3 regions of the Arthrobacter antioxidans genome follow, and region 2 is predicted to be linked to each of the others. Evidence: predicted binding sites of a transcription regulator. Region 2 holds the regulator's gene; each other region holds the start of a gene.
What was found. Region 2 encodes LexA, which represses DNA repair genes until DNA is damaged. Its sites were predicted from a motif close to TCGAACANNTGTTCGA; they were not measured.

Region 1: MWM45_RS13925 (HNH endonuclease signature motif containing protein) is a predicted target of LexA. The motif match lies at 3,524-3,539, and genes of this name have one in related genera.
Region 3: MWM45_RS02300 (HNH endonuclease signature motif containing protein) is a predicted target of LexA. The motif match lies at 1,627-1,642, and genes of this name have one in related genera.

Annotation. Positions count from the first base shown of each region.
Region 1 covers NZ_CP095501.1:3,016,065-3,020,976, forward strand. Annotated here, with positions in the region: gene MWM45_RS13915 (TMEM175 family protein) at 1-357, shown strand, start outside; gene asd (aspartate-semialdehyde dehydrogenase) at 445-1,584, shown strand; gene MWM45_RS13925 (HNH endonuclease signature motif containing protein) at 1,830-3,512, opposite strand; gene MWM45_RS13930 (hypothetical protein) at 3,736-4,206, shown strand; gene MWM45_RS13935 (UDP-N-acetylmuramate dehydrogenase) at 4,545-4,912, opposite strand, start outside.
Region 2 covers NZ_CP095501.1:1,320,796-1,325,707, forward strand. Annotated here, with positions in the region: gene hflX (GTPase HflX) at 1-966, shown strand, start outside; gene MWM45_RS06090 (ATP-dependent DNA helicase) at 959-3,031, shown strand; gene lexA (transcriptional repressor LexA) at 3,072-3,788, opposite strand; gene MWM45_RS06100 (LysM peptidoglycan-binding domain-containing protein) at 4,169-4,690, shown strand; gene MWM45_RS06105 (histidinol-phosphate transaminase) at 4,796-4,912, shown strand, end outside.
Region 3 covers NZ_CP095501.1:464,787-469,698, reverse strand. Annotated here, with positions in the region: gene MWM45_RS02300 (HNH endonuclease signature motif containing protein) at 1-1,613, opposite strand, end outside; gene tmk (dTMP kinase) at 1,762-2,409, shown strand; gene MWM45_RS02290 (DNA polymerase III subunit delta') at 2,415-3,599, shown strand; gene MWM45_RS02285 (alpha/beta hydrolase) at 3,596-4,912, shown strand, end outside.

The sequences.
Region 1 (4,912 bases), 1.7 Mb from region 2:
CTGCTCCCCCTGCCCACCAGCGTACTCAGCGAGTACGGCGGGACGTCCTCGCCCTGGCCTGTGGTGGCCTATGCCATCGTGGTCGCGGGCCTCTACTCCATGCTGAACCTCGTCTGGGCTCACGCGTGGCGCGAAGGCCTCCTCGCCCGTGCCGTGGACCGCGATCTCTACCGCTACGTGGTGCGGGCGCTGCTCCCCGTACCACTCGTGTTCGCCGTGAGCATCCCGGTGGCGTTCCTGATGCCCGCGGTGGCGATGTACCTCTGGCTGCTGATCATCCCGGTGGGTGTCGTCGTCCGACGGATGCTCCTCCCACGAGCCTCCCGGCCGGGGGAGTCTCGCGGCAGCTCGAGGTGAGCTCGTCGCCGAGGGACGTCCTGTCGGCAGGAGCGGCGTCGGTCACAAAGCGGCGGCGGTGAGGCCGCAACGCCTAAACTGGAGGGCATGACTTCAGCACCCGAGAGCTCTGCCCTGCCCTCCGTCGGTTTCGTGGGCTGGCGTGGCATGGTGGGCTCCGTCCTCATGCAGCGTCTCCAGGACGAGGGCGACTTCGCCAGGATCAACCCCGTGTTCTTCTCGACCTCGGCCGCCGGGGGTGCCGCGCCGCAGTTCGCGGAGGGCACCGGTGTGCTGCAGGACGCGTACGACGTCGAGACGCTCGCCAAGCTGCCGATCATCGTCACCGCCCAGGGCGGTGACTACACGGCCGAGGTCTACCCCAAGCTGCGCGACGCCGGGTGGCAGGGGCTGTGGCTGGATGCCGCCTCCACGCTGCGCATGGAGCAGGACAGCATCATCGTGCTCGACCCGGTCAACCGCGACGCCATCGACGTCGGACTCGCGCGCGGCGTCCGCGATTTCATCGGCGGCAACTGCACGGTCTCCTGCATGCTCATGGGGCTGGGCGGGCTCTTCCGCAACGGTCTCGTGGAGTGGGGCACGTCGATGACCTATCAGGCGGCTTCGGGCGGCGGTGCCCGCCACATGCGGGAGCTGCTCAACCAGTTCGGGGCGCTCCACGGCAGCGTGGCCGTCAATCTCGACGACCCCGCCTCCGCGATCCTGGACATCGACCGTGCGATCCTCGCCAAGCAGCGGCACCCGAGCCTCGAAGCGAGCCATTTCGGTGTGCCGTTGGCCGGGTCCGTCATCCCCTGGATCGACAGCGACCTCGGCAACGGTGTGTCCCGGGAGGAATGGAAGGCCGGGGCGGAGACCAACAAGATCCTCGGCACCGCGACGCGCATCCCGTTCGACGGCCTCTGCGTCCGGGTGGGTGCCATGCGCTCGCACTCGCAGGCGCTGACCCTGAAGCTGACACAGGACCTGCCGGTCAGCGAGATCGAGTCGATCATCGCAGCGGACAACGAGTGGGTACGCGTCATCCCGAACACAAAGGCCGACACGATCGCCGGTCTGACGCCCGTCGCGGCGACCGGCTCGCTGGAGGTCCCCGTCGGCCGGATCCGAAAGCTCGAGATGGGCCCGGAGTACATCAGCGCGTTCACGGTGGGCGACCAGCTGCTGTGGGGAGCGGCCGAGCCACTCCGCCGGATGCTGATGATCGCCACCGGCAACCTCTGAGGCGACTTCCCGTGCATCGGTAATCAACAGGTTCTCTCGCGGAGATCCGACGTCGAGCTGGACGTCGGTCCGACGGCGAGCTGCCGGAGCCGGCCGGGAGCTGACGGGGATTCGACGACGGCTTGACGGCGCCCCAGCCGGGAACCGACGACAAGTTGCCGATATCGGACAGCGAGAGCTGGCGGTGATTGTTCGGCCGGCCAGGTGGCAATGACACTCCACCGATCGCTCGGGCCTTTGCTCTACTACTCTCCCGACGGGACCGTGTCGATGGCGCCGTACTCCACCCCGGGCTGGGCATGCCAGTACCTGTTGCGTCGAGCGGTGGTTCCGTGTCGACCGAATTGTGGCGGTGGCGTGAACCAGGGGATGCCGTTGTGCGACGCGACCGTCCAGAGGCCGTCATGGATGGTGTGGTGGTGGTGCGCACACAGCAGGACCCCGTTGTCGATGCTGGTGGTACCCCCGCGGGACCAGGGCGTCATGTGGTGGGCCTCGCACCAAGTGGCTGGAACAGTGCAGTCGGGGAACGCGCAGCCCCGGTCCCGGGCGACCAAAGCGCGACGCATGTGCGGCGGGAAGAGCCTACCCGCACGGCCCATGTCGAGAATCTGCCCGTCGCCCCCGAGCACGAGGGGGATCAGGTCGGCGTCGCAGGCGATCCGCCGGATGGTGCCTGCACTGAGTTGCTCGACGAACACGGCACGCCCTGTCCCGCTTCCACCCCTCGGGCCGGCGAGGAAGGCATGACCCGAGGTATCCCCCCTTCTGCTGTCATGACTGCTGGTTTCGCGGCTGCAGGTGGTCTCACGGACGTCGCCGAGGAGGTCGCGGTAGTCGATGGTGACCATGACCTGGGGCCTGTGGCCACCGGTTGCCGGCAGGAGGGAGGTGGACAGGGCGATACGGCACGCACCCACCAGTCCGTCGAGAAGGCTTTGCGCCCGCGTAGGGCCTTCCATCCGGTTCGCCGCCACGGATCCATCACCATCACCATCACCATCACCATCACCACCACCGTCCGCCATGGCTTCAGTGCCGCCGAGGCACTGAGGATCGTCCGGGGTGCGGTCAGAGCTGGGAGTCCGGGGGTTCGTGGCGGTGTTCATGGCCGTGACCAGATGCTCGAACTGTTCGTCGGTGGCCCCGATCTCGAGCATGCGTAGCCCGTTGCGCCGGCCCCGGAGAAACACGCCCTGACGACTCCGCAGTACCTTCTCGGTAGGTTCCTGACCGTCCTGGTCCAGGACGGTCTCCCAGCGACGCGCGACGACGCGGAGAACATCCTCGTCGGACTCCAGAGCCTGCCTGGTGAGATGATGCTCCATCGATGCCAGCTGCTCGGGGGCAGCAAGGCAGCGGGCGCGATCAACTGCGGAACAGATGACCGTCGCTGCCCGCCCGCTCAACGTCCCGGAGGCGAACGCGGCGCTCACAGCTGCCGACTGCGGCTCGACGAGTGCGCCCGAGGGCGCGACACCGGGCAATACGCTGTGGGCCAGATCCAGCCTGCGCTTCGCCTCGGCACGGCTGATGCCCAATCTGGACCGCAAGTAGTCCGCACAGGTCCGGAATCGGTTCCCGCCCGCATCATCGGCCACCCTCTCACCGGGAGCCCTCACCCCAGCTGCACCGGCTGTTCCCAGCCTGTCGAGTGACTGTTCGGCTCGTGTCTGGAGCGAGCCGACCGCGTGAGGTCTCTCGCCCGAACCCAGCCCCCTCTCCTCCGCCATGCCTGCGGCGAAAACCTGGAGGAAATCGACCACCCGCGAGATGTCCTCGACATCGACCAGCGTCCGCACCGCCTCGCTCCGTGACAGCATCCGGCCCTGGCCCGTCAACGAATCAGCAACCTGCACCAGCGCGGCGTACACGATCCCAAGAGAGACGTCCGTTTCCCCGGGATTCTCGAGCGGTGCGATAGCCATACCTGATTTTATCGAACGTACGTACTATTTTCGAGGGCGGGTCGTGATTGTGGAGGACAAGTGACGACGAGTCATCCACATTCCTCGCACCACGGCGCCGACTGTGCATCGGCACCCTTGCAGAAACGAGCACCGCCGAAACGAGCACCGCCGAAACGGACGGGCCAAAAGGTCAGGCCAAAGGCCGGGCCAAAAGGTCGGAGGTCACAGGAAGGATGGGCGCATGGATCCCGTGAACGCAGATATCGTCCTCCGGCGTTTCTTCGCGGCCAGCGGCCATACGCGGCACCCCGAGAGCCTGCTGCGGTACGAGCGGATCCAGGACCACCTCCGCGCCTACCTGGAACACGTTGCTGTGACGAGGCTGACGGACGCCGAGCAGGAACTACTGGCACTCGAACGCCAGTTCGGCACCGAGGACGCCTACGTCCGGGTCATGGGTGCGCGGCAATTGCTGCACGCCCTCCCGGAGTTCCTTGCAGCACCGCAGCTCCTTCCCGACTTCCACGATCGCCTCGCACAGATCAGCGTCGCCTCACGCCTGGCCCAGTGGCTCTGCTCACGGCAGCTCGTTCAGCGCGAGGACAGCTGGAACGACGTCGTTCTCACGCGCGCTGCCGCCGAACGGGCACGCCGCTCCCCCGCGCGCTGGGTGAACCCGGTGAACAGGCGACCGACCCTACCGAACCAGTAGATCGGCTGGCCTGGCAAGGCCGGAGGGCCGACGGGCCTGACGAGGCCGGAGGGCCCACCCTGACTACCGGACCATCGACCGGGCATCCGGACCCACCGGCCGCCGGCAGGGCTGCCGGACCGGTCACCGACCGGGCATCCGGACCCACAGGCCGCCTGCAGGGCCGCCGGCAGGGCTGCCGGACCGGTCACCGACCGGGCATCCGGCCCCGTGGGCCGTTGAGCCTGACCACGCCGGTGCCGACGGCCATCGGGCAGCCGCCACCGACTACCGGGCGGCGGGACGCGGACGGCGCGGCCGACGAGGAGCAGTTCGACCTCTACGCCGCCCGCGACCAGTTACAGGGCGCAGTTGATGAGCAACGGCTCGGGCTCCAGCCGGATCCCGAAGGCGCGCTCCACGCCGTCCCGCACGAGACGGGCGACGGACAGCAGGTCCGACGCCGAGGCTCCGCCCCGGTTGGTCAGCGCGAGCGTGTGCTTCGTCGACAGCGAGGCCCGACCGCCGGCCGCAACGAACCCGTCGTCGTCCGCAAGGCCGAACCCCTTGGAGAACCCCGCGTGCTCGATGAGCCAGGCCGCACTGAGCTTCACGCAGCCGTCCTCACCGGACGGATACCGGGGGGCGTCGGCCGGCAGCCGATCCGCGACGTCCTGCGGGACGATCGGGTTGGTGAAGAACGATCCCGTGCTCCAGGTGTCCGGGT
Region 2 (4,912 bases):
ATCCTCGACATCTTCGCGCAGCACGCCAAGAGCCGTGAGGGCAAGGCCCAGGTGGAACTCGCGCAGCTCGAGTACCTGCTCCCGCGCCTCCGCGGCTGGGGTGAATCGATGTCCCGCCAGGCCGGCGGCCAGGTCGGCAGCGCAGGCTCCGGCATGGGCTCGCGTGGCCCGGGCGAGACGAAGATCGAACTCGACCGGCGCAAGATCCGCACCCGCATGGCGAAGCTCCGCCGCGAGATCGCCGGGATGAAGCCCGCGCGGGAGACCAAGCGTTCCAACCGCCGTCGGAACCAGGTGCCCTCCGTCGCCATCGCCGGCTACACGAATGCCGGCAAGTCGTCCCTGCTGAACCGGCTCACCGACGCCGGCGTCCTCGTCGAGAACGCGCTGTTCGCCACACTGGATCCGACGGTGCGCAAGGCGGAGACGCCGGACGGCATCGGCTACACCCTGGCCGATACGGTCGGGTTCGTCCGCTCGCTGCCCACCCAGCTCATCGAGGCGTTCCGCTCCACCCTGGAGGAGGTCGCCGACTCCGACCTCATCCTGCATGTCGTCGACGCGTCCCACCCCGACCCGGAGGGGCAGATCGCCGCGGTCCGTACCGTGCTGACGGAGGTCGACGCCCGCAAGGTGCCCGAGATCATCGTGCTGAACAAGGCCGACGCCGCCGATCCGTTCGTCATCGAGCGGCTGCGGCAGCGCGAACCGCGGTCCGTCGTCGTCTCGGCGCGGACAGGCGCGGGGCTCACGGAGCTGCGCCAGCTCATCAGCACGAACATCCCCCGCCCCGGCGTGAAGCTCGACCTGATGGTGCCGTACGAGCGTGGGGAGATCCTCAGCCGCCTCCACGAGGAGGACGTCGAGATCCTCGGTCTGGAGCACGTCGGTGAGGGGACCCGCCTCGAGGTGATGGTCCGGGAAGGCCTGGCCGCCGAGCTGGAGGCGTACGTCCGGCATGAGTGAGAGCACGCGGTCCGGCGCCGTGGCGGCGCCGGACGCGGCTCCCCACTCGGACGAAGCACGGCAGGCCCTCGAACTGCTCGACGCCGCGGTGGGCGCCATGGGCGGGGAGATGCGCTCCGGCCAGCACGAGATGGTCCGGCAGGTCAGTGAGTCCATCCGCTCCGGCGAGCACCTGCTCGTCCAGGCCGGCACCGGCACCGGGAAGTCGCTCGCGTACCTGGTCCCGCTGATCGCCCACGCGATGGACAGCGACAAGCCCTCGATCGTCTCCACGGCCACGCTCGCCCTCCAGGCGCAGATCGTGGGAAGGGACCTCCCGCGACTCCTGGACGCCGTGCGGCCCGCGCTCACGCGCCCCGTCGACGTCGCCCTGCTCAAGGGCCGCTCCAACTACGTCTGCCTCCACAAGACCGGCGGCGGCTTCCCGGAGGAGGACGCGCCCGCCGCCCTCTTCAGCCTCGGCGAGGATGCCGCGCCGCACCCGGCCCCGGCGACCGACGGCCCGTCCTCCGCGCTCGGGAGGGACGTGGTGCGGTTGCGTGAGTGGGCCGAGGAGACCGCGACCGGCGACCGCGACGACCTCGTACCCGGCGTGAGCGACCGCGCCTGGCGCCAGGTGTCCGTCTCCAGCATGGAGTGCATCGGTGCCGCCCGCTGTCCGATGGCCCAGGAGTGCTTCAGCGAGAAGGCGCGCGCCGCAGCAGCCGACGCCGACATCATCATCACCAACCACGCCATGCTCGCGATCAGCGCCTTCGAAGGGCTTGCCGTCCTGCCCGAGTACGACGTCGTCGTCATCGACGAGGCACACGAACTCCACGACCGCGTCACCGGAGCCGTCTCGGGCCAGCTCTCCGCCTCCATGGTGACCGCTGCAGCCGCGGCGCTCCGGCGCCACGCCTCCATCACCACGGGCGCCCTCGACACGGCCGCCGACGCCTTCGAGGCGGCCGCCGAGCTCGTTCCCTCGGGCCTCCTGCCGGGGGGCCTCCCGGAGGATCTCGAGCAGGCCCTCGCCCAGGTCCGCGACGCGTCGCGTGCCGCGCTGTCGGACACCAAGACGGACGGCAAGTCCGAAGCCGACGTCGACGGCGGCCGGCAGGTCGCACGTTCCCGCACCACGCTGGTCTTCGAGCTCGCCGAGCGGATCCTCGCGGCGTCCGAGCTCAACGAGGTGGTCTGGGCGTCGCGTCCCAGCACCTTCACGCCTGGCTCGGGCTACGTGCAGCCCGACGAGAGTGCACCCGCGACGCTGAACGTCGCGCCGCTGTCCGTCGCCGGGCGGCTGCGGGAGGGACTGTTCGAGGACCACACCGTGATCCTGACCTCCGCGACCCTCGCGATCGGATCCGAGTTCGGTCCCGTCGCGGGCTCGCTGGGCCTCAGCGGCCCCGGTGCGCCCGCCTGGACCGGCGTCGACGTCGGAAGCCCCTTCGACTACCCGCGGCAGGGCGTGCTCTACGTGGCGAAGGACCTGCCGAAGCCCGAGCGAGGCACCTCCGACGCGCAGCTCGAGGAGCTCCTGGGGCTGCTCACGGCATCGCGGGGAGGTGCGCTGGGACTGTTCTCGTCCAAGCGCGCCGCCGAGGAGGCCGCGGAGGCCCTGCGTCCGAAGGTCGACTTCGAGATCCTGTGCCAGGGGGAGTCCTCGCTCAACGCACTGGTCACGCAGTTCGCGGACGAACCGGATACCTGCCTGTTCGGCACCATGTCCCTGTGGCAGGGCGTCGATGTGCCGGGGGCCTCGTGCCGACTGGTCGTGATCGACCGCATCCCCTTCCCGCGACCGGACGATCCGCTCATGACCGCCCGCACCCGGGCGGTGGCCCGGAACGGGGGCAACGGCTTCATGAGCGTGTCCGCCACGCACGCGGCGGTCCGGCTCGCGCAGGGCGCCGGGCGCCTGATCAGGGCGACAGGGGACCGGGGCGTCGTCGCCGTCCTGGACAGCCGGCTCGCCAACGCCCGGTACGGCGGCTTCCTTCGGGCCGCCCTCCCGCCCTTCTGGGCGACGACCGACCGCGCCACCGTCACGGGCATCCTGGAGCGGCTCTCGGGGCGCTGACGCGCCCCGCCGGCCGCAGCACACCGGCTGCGGCGCGTGGCTACAGCGCGCGCATCACCGAGACGACCTTGCCCATGATGCTGGCGTGGTCGCCGAGGATGGGCTCGTAGCGCGTGTTCTGCGGCAGCAGCCACGTATGGCCGTCCCGCTGCCGGAAGGTCTTCACGGTGGCCTCCTCGTCGAGCAGTGCCGCCACGATGTCGCCGTTCTGGGCGCTCTGCTGCCGGCGGACCACCACCCAGTCGCCGTCACAGATGGCGGCATCCACCATGGAGTCCCCCGAGACCCTGAGCATGAAGAGATCCCCGTGGCCGACGAGCTGGCGGGGCAGGGGCATGACGTCCTCGACGACCTGGTCCGCGAGGATCGGTCCGCCGGCGGCGATGCGCCCCACGAGCGGTACCAGGGCGGTGTCGACGGCGATCCGGTGCTCGGCGGCGGGCTTCCCGTCCGCGGACGGACCGGTCTGGGCGCCCGAGGTGTCCGGAGCCAGGGTCAGGGGGAGCAGGACCTCCATGGCGCGGGGTCGCTTCGGATCCCTGCGCACGTAGCCGAGCCGCTCGAGCTGCGCCAGCTGGTGGGTCACGCTGGACAGGCTCGCGAGGCCCACGGTGTCGCCGATCTCCCGCATGGACGGGGGGTACCCCTTGTCGGCGATCGACCGCTGGATCGTCTCGAGGATGGTCAGCTGCCGGGCGGTCAGCCCCTTGGACACGGAGCGGCCGCGCGGCCTGCCCCGGCCCGCGGAGATGGGCACGGCGTCTGCCTGGACGTCGGCGGTGTTCGATTCCTGCCGGGCCGCCGCTGATGATTCCGCCACTGTTGCGCCTTTCGCCTGGGATCGCTGATCCCGCTGTCGCCGCCGGACCGCTTCCGTGGGCCGGAAGCCGTTTTGTCAGAGGCGGCTGGTTGTGTGAGATGCATCGACCCCGGGACCGCCCTCGGAGGGCAGCATCCGTCGACGATGTTGTGATCTCTTCACGCTAGGACAGACGGGATCACTTTTCAAACATATGTTCGACCGAGTCTCGACACGGGTCGATCGTAGATGCTAGAAATAGGCAGATGCGTATTAGAACGTTTGTTCGAACCGGGCGGTCTGCCCGGCCACGGCATTCGAAGGAAAGAGGAACGGCAATGGTTACACCCGTACTGCATGGCAGCTCGCTGTGGACGCCCGCTCGCCCCGAGAACCACCTCAGGCTCGTCTCCATGCTTGACCCGTCCTCGTCGACCATCGCCCCGATGCCCCCGACCTTCGCAGCCCCCTCCCGGCCTGACGGGACCCGTTCCTCCCCGGAGCCCGCTACCTCCATGCCGTCCCGTACCTCCACGCAGCGGAGTGCGGACCGTCCCCTGACGCTCACGCGGCGAGGGCGCCTGCTGCTGGTCGGCCTGCCGATCGCCCTGGGCGTCGCGGCCCTGATCCTCCTCGCGGCATTCCTGACCTCCCAGGCGCAGGCGGGGGAGTCGGCGCCGACCTCCACGGCCACCGTCGAGGTGAGTGTGGTCACCGGAGAGACCCTGTGGGATCTCGCCGTGCGCTACGCGCCGGAGCGCGATCCCCGGGACGTCGTCGCCGAGATCGTCGAGCTCAACGACCTGCCGACCTCCGTGGTGCAGGCAGGACAGAGCATCGCAGTACCCGCCGCGGACTGACCGGGACCCGCCGCGGACTGACCGTGACCCGCACCGAGTGACGGTCACCGGGACCGTGCGCCGGACCATTCGTCCGTGGAAGACGGCATCCCTTAAACTCGAAGAGTGCCCTCCTCCGTTGAAGCCCTAGCAAACCTCCCCCTGCGTGACGACCTCGTCGGGCTGCACCCGTACGGCGCTCCGCAGCTGGACGTCCCGATCCTGCTCAACGTCAACGAGAAC
Region 3 (4,912 bases), 860 kb from region 2:
AGGACCTCCCCGCGCCCTCCCAGGACGACGGGGATGATGTCTGCGTCGCACGCGATCTTGCGCACGGTCCGCGCGGTGACAGGACCGCCGAAGACGGTGTAACCGCCGCCGGGATGCGGTCGTGAAGTGCCTGAGGGGTCGATGAAGCCCTCGGGTCCCGGGTCGCGCTTCGGCTGGTCGTCCTGCGCCGAAGGCTCATCCTGCGAGGACTGCCGGGACTGCCTGCTTTGCCCAGGGTGCGCGTCATGCCAAGAACGCCCGTCCTGCTGGTGGTCGCCCGAGTCGGCAGCATGCCCAGACGCCCCTCGGACTCTTCTCCGTACCACTCCGCCGTCGCACAGGTCCTCGACGAGAGCCCGGTAGTCGATGGTGACCATCACCTGGGGTCGATGCCCGCCGGTGGCAGGCAGAGTATCCGTGGAGAGGGCGACCTGGCAGGCGCCGACCAACCCGTCGAGGTGGCGTTGGGGTCGGGTCCGTCGCTCCCAGCTCGGCACGGAGTCATCGAACACCGCGTCGCCCGGCATCGCGCCATGCGGCATCGAGTCCCCCGGCATCGCGCCACGCGGCGCCGGGTCGCTCCGCACACATCCGACGGTGCTTCCGGTGCTTCCGGTGCTTCCGGTGCTTCCGGTGCTTCCGGTGCCTCCGGTGCCTCCGATGCCTCCGATGCCTCCGATGCCTCCGATGCAGTCGGTTCCGACGCCGGTCGAATAGGTCGCGCCCGTCGAACAGCCGGCGCCGGTCGAATCGGTCGCGCCGACGCTCGAGGCCTCACCCCCGCGGTCGGCCCGTCCCGGACCATCCCCTCCACGACCACCGCGGTCGTGCGCAGTCCGCGGGTTGGTGGCGGCGTTCATGACGGTGAGGAGGTATTCGAACTGTTCGTCGTCCGCCGCGATCTCGAGCCGGTGCAGGCCTCGTCGCCTACCCCGCAGGAATACGCCCTGCTGCGCCTTCAGCAGTTCCTCCGTGGGCTCGGCCCCGTCGGGATCGAGAGCTGCTTCCCAGCGCCGGATGACCAGGTTCAACAGATCGGCATCGGATTCCGTGGCCTGGGCCGTCAGGGCCTCCTCCATGGCCTGCAGTTGCGCGGTCGATGCACAGGGCCGGACACGTTCCATCGCGTCGCTGATCCGGGTCGCTGCGTACGAACTGATCACAGCGGCCCTGAACGCGTCCCCGACGGCCTCGAGCACGGGAGGACATGGCTCACCGGTTGCCGTGCGCCGTGGAAGCACCGACTTCCCCAGACGGATCCGCCTCTGGGCCTCCAGCCGCGTGATGCCCAGACGGGCTCGGAGATACTCCGCGGTGTCCCTGAACTCGTGGCTGTCGCCGGGAACGGCCAGCGGTCCACTCCAGCCCAGGCCGTGCCGGGTCTCCCCGACCCGGGCGATGTCCTGCTGGTCCGCCGCAGCCGCACCCACGACCTGCAGGTGCTCGACCACACGGGCAAGGTGCTCGACAACACCCAGCGTTGCGGCGAGATCGGCCGTGGAGGCCAGACCGGCTTCGACCTCGAACTGCTCGGCAACGTGCGCGAGGTGGGACCGCAACCGGTCCAGAGCCGGCGCCGTCGTCGATTGATCCTCCGCTACTGCTGTCGTCATGGGACAAGCGTATTAGTACAGAGATTCGAAGAATCGGGAGAATCGTCGTATGTGGACAACTCGCACCCATCATTCGCGGGAAGGCACGCACAGCACACGCTGCCGACCCCGTGGCCTCGATGTCACGGGTACTCGGTAGGCTGGGCGCGTGACCTTTCCCCTCCCGCACGGGCTTCCCGGGCTCTTCATCGCGCTCGAAGGCGGTGACGGCGCAGGCAAGTCCACGCAGGCCGCACTGCTCTGCACGGCCCTCGAGTCCGGCGGCCACACCGTGATCCGCACCCGTGAGCCCGGCGGCACGCCGATCGGCGAGAAGCTGCGCTCACTCGTCCTCGAGCACGGCCACGGCGAGATCGATGCGCGCACCGAGGCCCTCATGTTCGCGGCCTCCCGGGCGGCCCACGTCCATCAGGTGATCGTGCCCGCACTGGAACGCGGCGACGTCGTCGTGTGCGACCGCTTCATCGACTCCTCGGTGGCCTACCAGGGTGCGGGGCGCGGACTGGGTGCACGGGCCGTCCTCGACGTGAACCTCTGGGCCACCGACGGGCTCCGCCCCGACCTGACCGTCCTGCTCGACGTCGAACCCGCCGAGGGCCGGAGCCGCCGCACCACCGGCACGGCCGCCGAGGACCGCCTCGAGTCGGAGCCCGACGATTTCCACGCCAGTATCCGCGCGGCCTTCCTCGAACTCGCCGGCGCGGAACCCGAACGGTACCTAGTCCTGGCTGCGTCCGGCACGCCTGAGGAGCTCCACCGCTCCATCCTCGCCGCCCTCCCCGGGGTGACGGCGTGAGCGCCATGACGCACAGCCTCCCCGCGTCCGGGGTATGGGCCGATCTCCGCGGGCAGGAACAGGTGGTCGAACAGCTGCGCCGTGCCGCACAGTCCGGCACACCGACACACGCCTGGCTCTTCACCGGTCCACCCGGTTCGGGCAGGTCCAACGCCGCCCGCGCCTTCGCCGCCGCCCTGCTCTGCGAGCGCGAGAACCTCGGTGAGCGGGGGTGCGGCACGTGCAAGGCCTGCCGGACCGTCCTCTCCGGGGCGCACGCCGATCTCACCAACGTCACCACCGAGAAAGTGACCATCAGCATCGACGAGGCACGCGAACTCGTCCGCAAGGCGCAGGACAAGCCGTCCACCGGGCGCTGGCGCATCATCATCGTCGAGGACGCCGACCGCATGCAGGAGCGCAGCACCAACGTGCTGCTCAAGGCCATCGAGGAACCACCGCCGCGGACCATCTGGCTGCTGTGCGCTCCGAGCCCCGGTGACGTGCTGATCACCATCCGCTCCCGGTGCCGGTCCGTCGGCCTCCGGCTCCCTCCCGTCCAGGACGTCGCCGACCTGCTCGTCGCCCGCGACGGGATCGATCCCGCGACGGCGGAGGCCGCCGCCCGCGCCGCCCAGAGCCACATCGGCATCGCGAAGAGGCTCGCCACGGACGACGGCGCCCGCGAGCGCCGCAACCAGATCGTCCGGCTCCCGCTCACGCTGCGCTCGGTGGCCGGCGCGATGCGTGCCGCGGCTGATCTGGTGAAGCTCGCCGAAGCGGAGGCGCAGAGTTCCTTCGAGCAGCGCGACGCCGAGGAGAGGACCGCACTGCTCGCCACCCTGGGCGCTCCCGAGACGGGCGTCCTGCCGCCGTCGATGCGCGCACAGATCAAGAGGCTCGAGGACGACCAGACGCGACGGGCCAAGCGTTCGAAGAACGACTACTTCGACCGTGCGCTGACGGACCTCATCTCCTTCTACCGGGACGTGCTGATGCTCCAGGTCTCCAGCGGGCAGATGCTCGTCAACGAGCCTCTTCGACCCGAACTCGAGGAGTTCGCCCGCCGGGAGAGCCCCGAAGACACCCTCCTCCGGCTCGAGTCCATCAACGAGGTGCGCACCCGGCTCGTCAGCACCAACGTGTCCCCGCTGCTCGCGATCGAAGCAATGACGGTGAGCCTCCTGTCCCGGAAGGACCTCGACCGATGACCAGCAGACCGCTCCACCCCCACGACGGCGATCCCCGTGGTCCTCGTGGCGCTCTCGGTCGTGCCACCGCGCTCCTCGCGGCGTCCACCGCCGTCGTACTGGGGCTGTCCGGGTGCATGCTGCTCGCGCCCGACAACCGGACCGATCCGCCCTCGGGTGAGCTGGAGACCGCTGATCCGGCGACGATCGGCGAGGTGGGCGAGGACCTCCGGACCTTCTACACGCAGGACGTACGGTGGGAGAGCTGTGAGGAATCGTTCTCCTGCGCGACGATCGACGTGCCGCTCGACTACACCGATCCCGGCCGGGACAGCATCGAGATCGCCGCGATCCGCGCCGATGCCTCGGGCGAGGCCCAGGGGACGATCCTCGTCAACCCGGGCGGACCCGGCGGTTCGGGCTTCAACATCGTGAAGGACTCCCTCGACTACGTCACGACCGAGCGCCTGCGTGAGGACTACGACGTCGTCGGTTTCGATCCCCGGGGCGTCAACAGGTCCAGCGCCGTGGAGTGCTATACCGACGCCGAGCAGGATGAGGCGCGGCAGGAGAGCTACCCCGTCGAGGCCTCCCCCGACGAGCGCCTCGACCTCATGACGGCGGACGCGGAGGAGTTCGCGGCCCTATGTGCCGAGCGCACGGGCGAATTGCTGGGCTTCGTGGACACCGAGTCCGCCGCACGGGACATGGACATCCTGCGGGCCCTGGTCAGCGACGAGAAGCTGAACTTCCTGGGCTTCTCCTACGGAACGCAACTCGGCGCAACCTACGCGGAGCTGTTCCCGGAGCGGGTCGGGCGCCTCGTCCTCGATGGCGCGATCGATCCGTCGTTGAGCGGCGAGAACATCACCCTCGGCCAGGCCGGCGGCTTCGAGAAGGCCCTGCGCGCCTACGTCGCCGACTGCCAGCAGGGCACGGAATGCCCGTACACCGGGACGGTGGACGACGGCGTCCGACAGATCCAGGACCTGTTCGCCGCCGTCGAGCGTGAGCCGATGACGGCGGAGGACGGCCGGCGGGTGCCGATCTCCACGTTCGTCCAGGGCTTCCTCCTGCCGCTGTACGACAACGGCAACTGGCCCACGCTCACGCAGGCCGTCTCGGACGCGCTCGACGGCGACGCGTCCGGCATCCTCTACCTCGCCGACCTCTCCGCGGAACGCGGACAGAACGGCACCTACGCGGGCAACTCGACGGCGGCGTTCCTCTCCGTCAACTGCCTCGACTATCCGATGACGAGCGATCCCGTCCAGATGCGCGCCGACGAGAAGGAACTCGTCGCGGCGTCACCCACCTTCGGCCGGTTCCTCGCG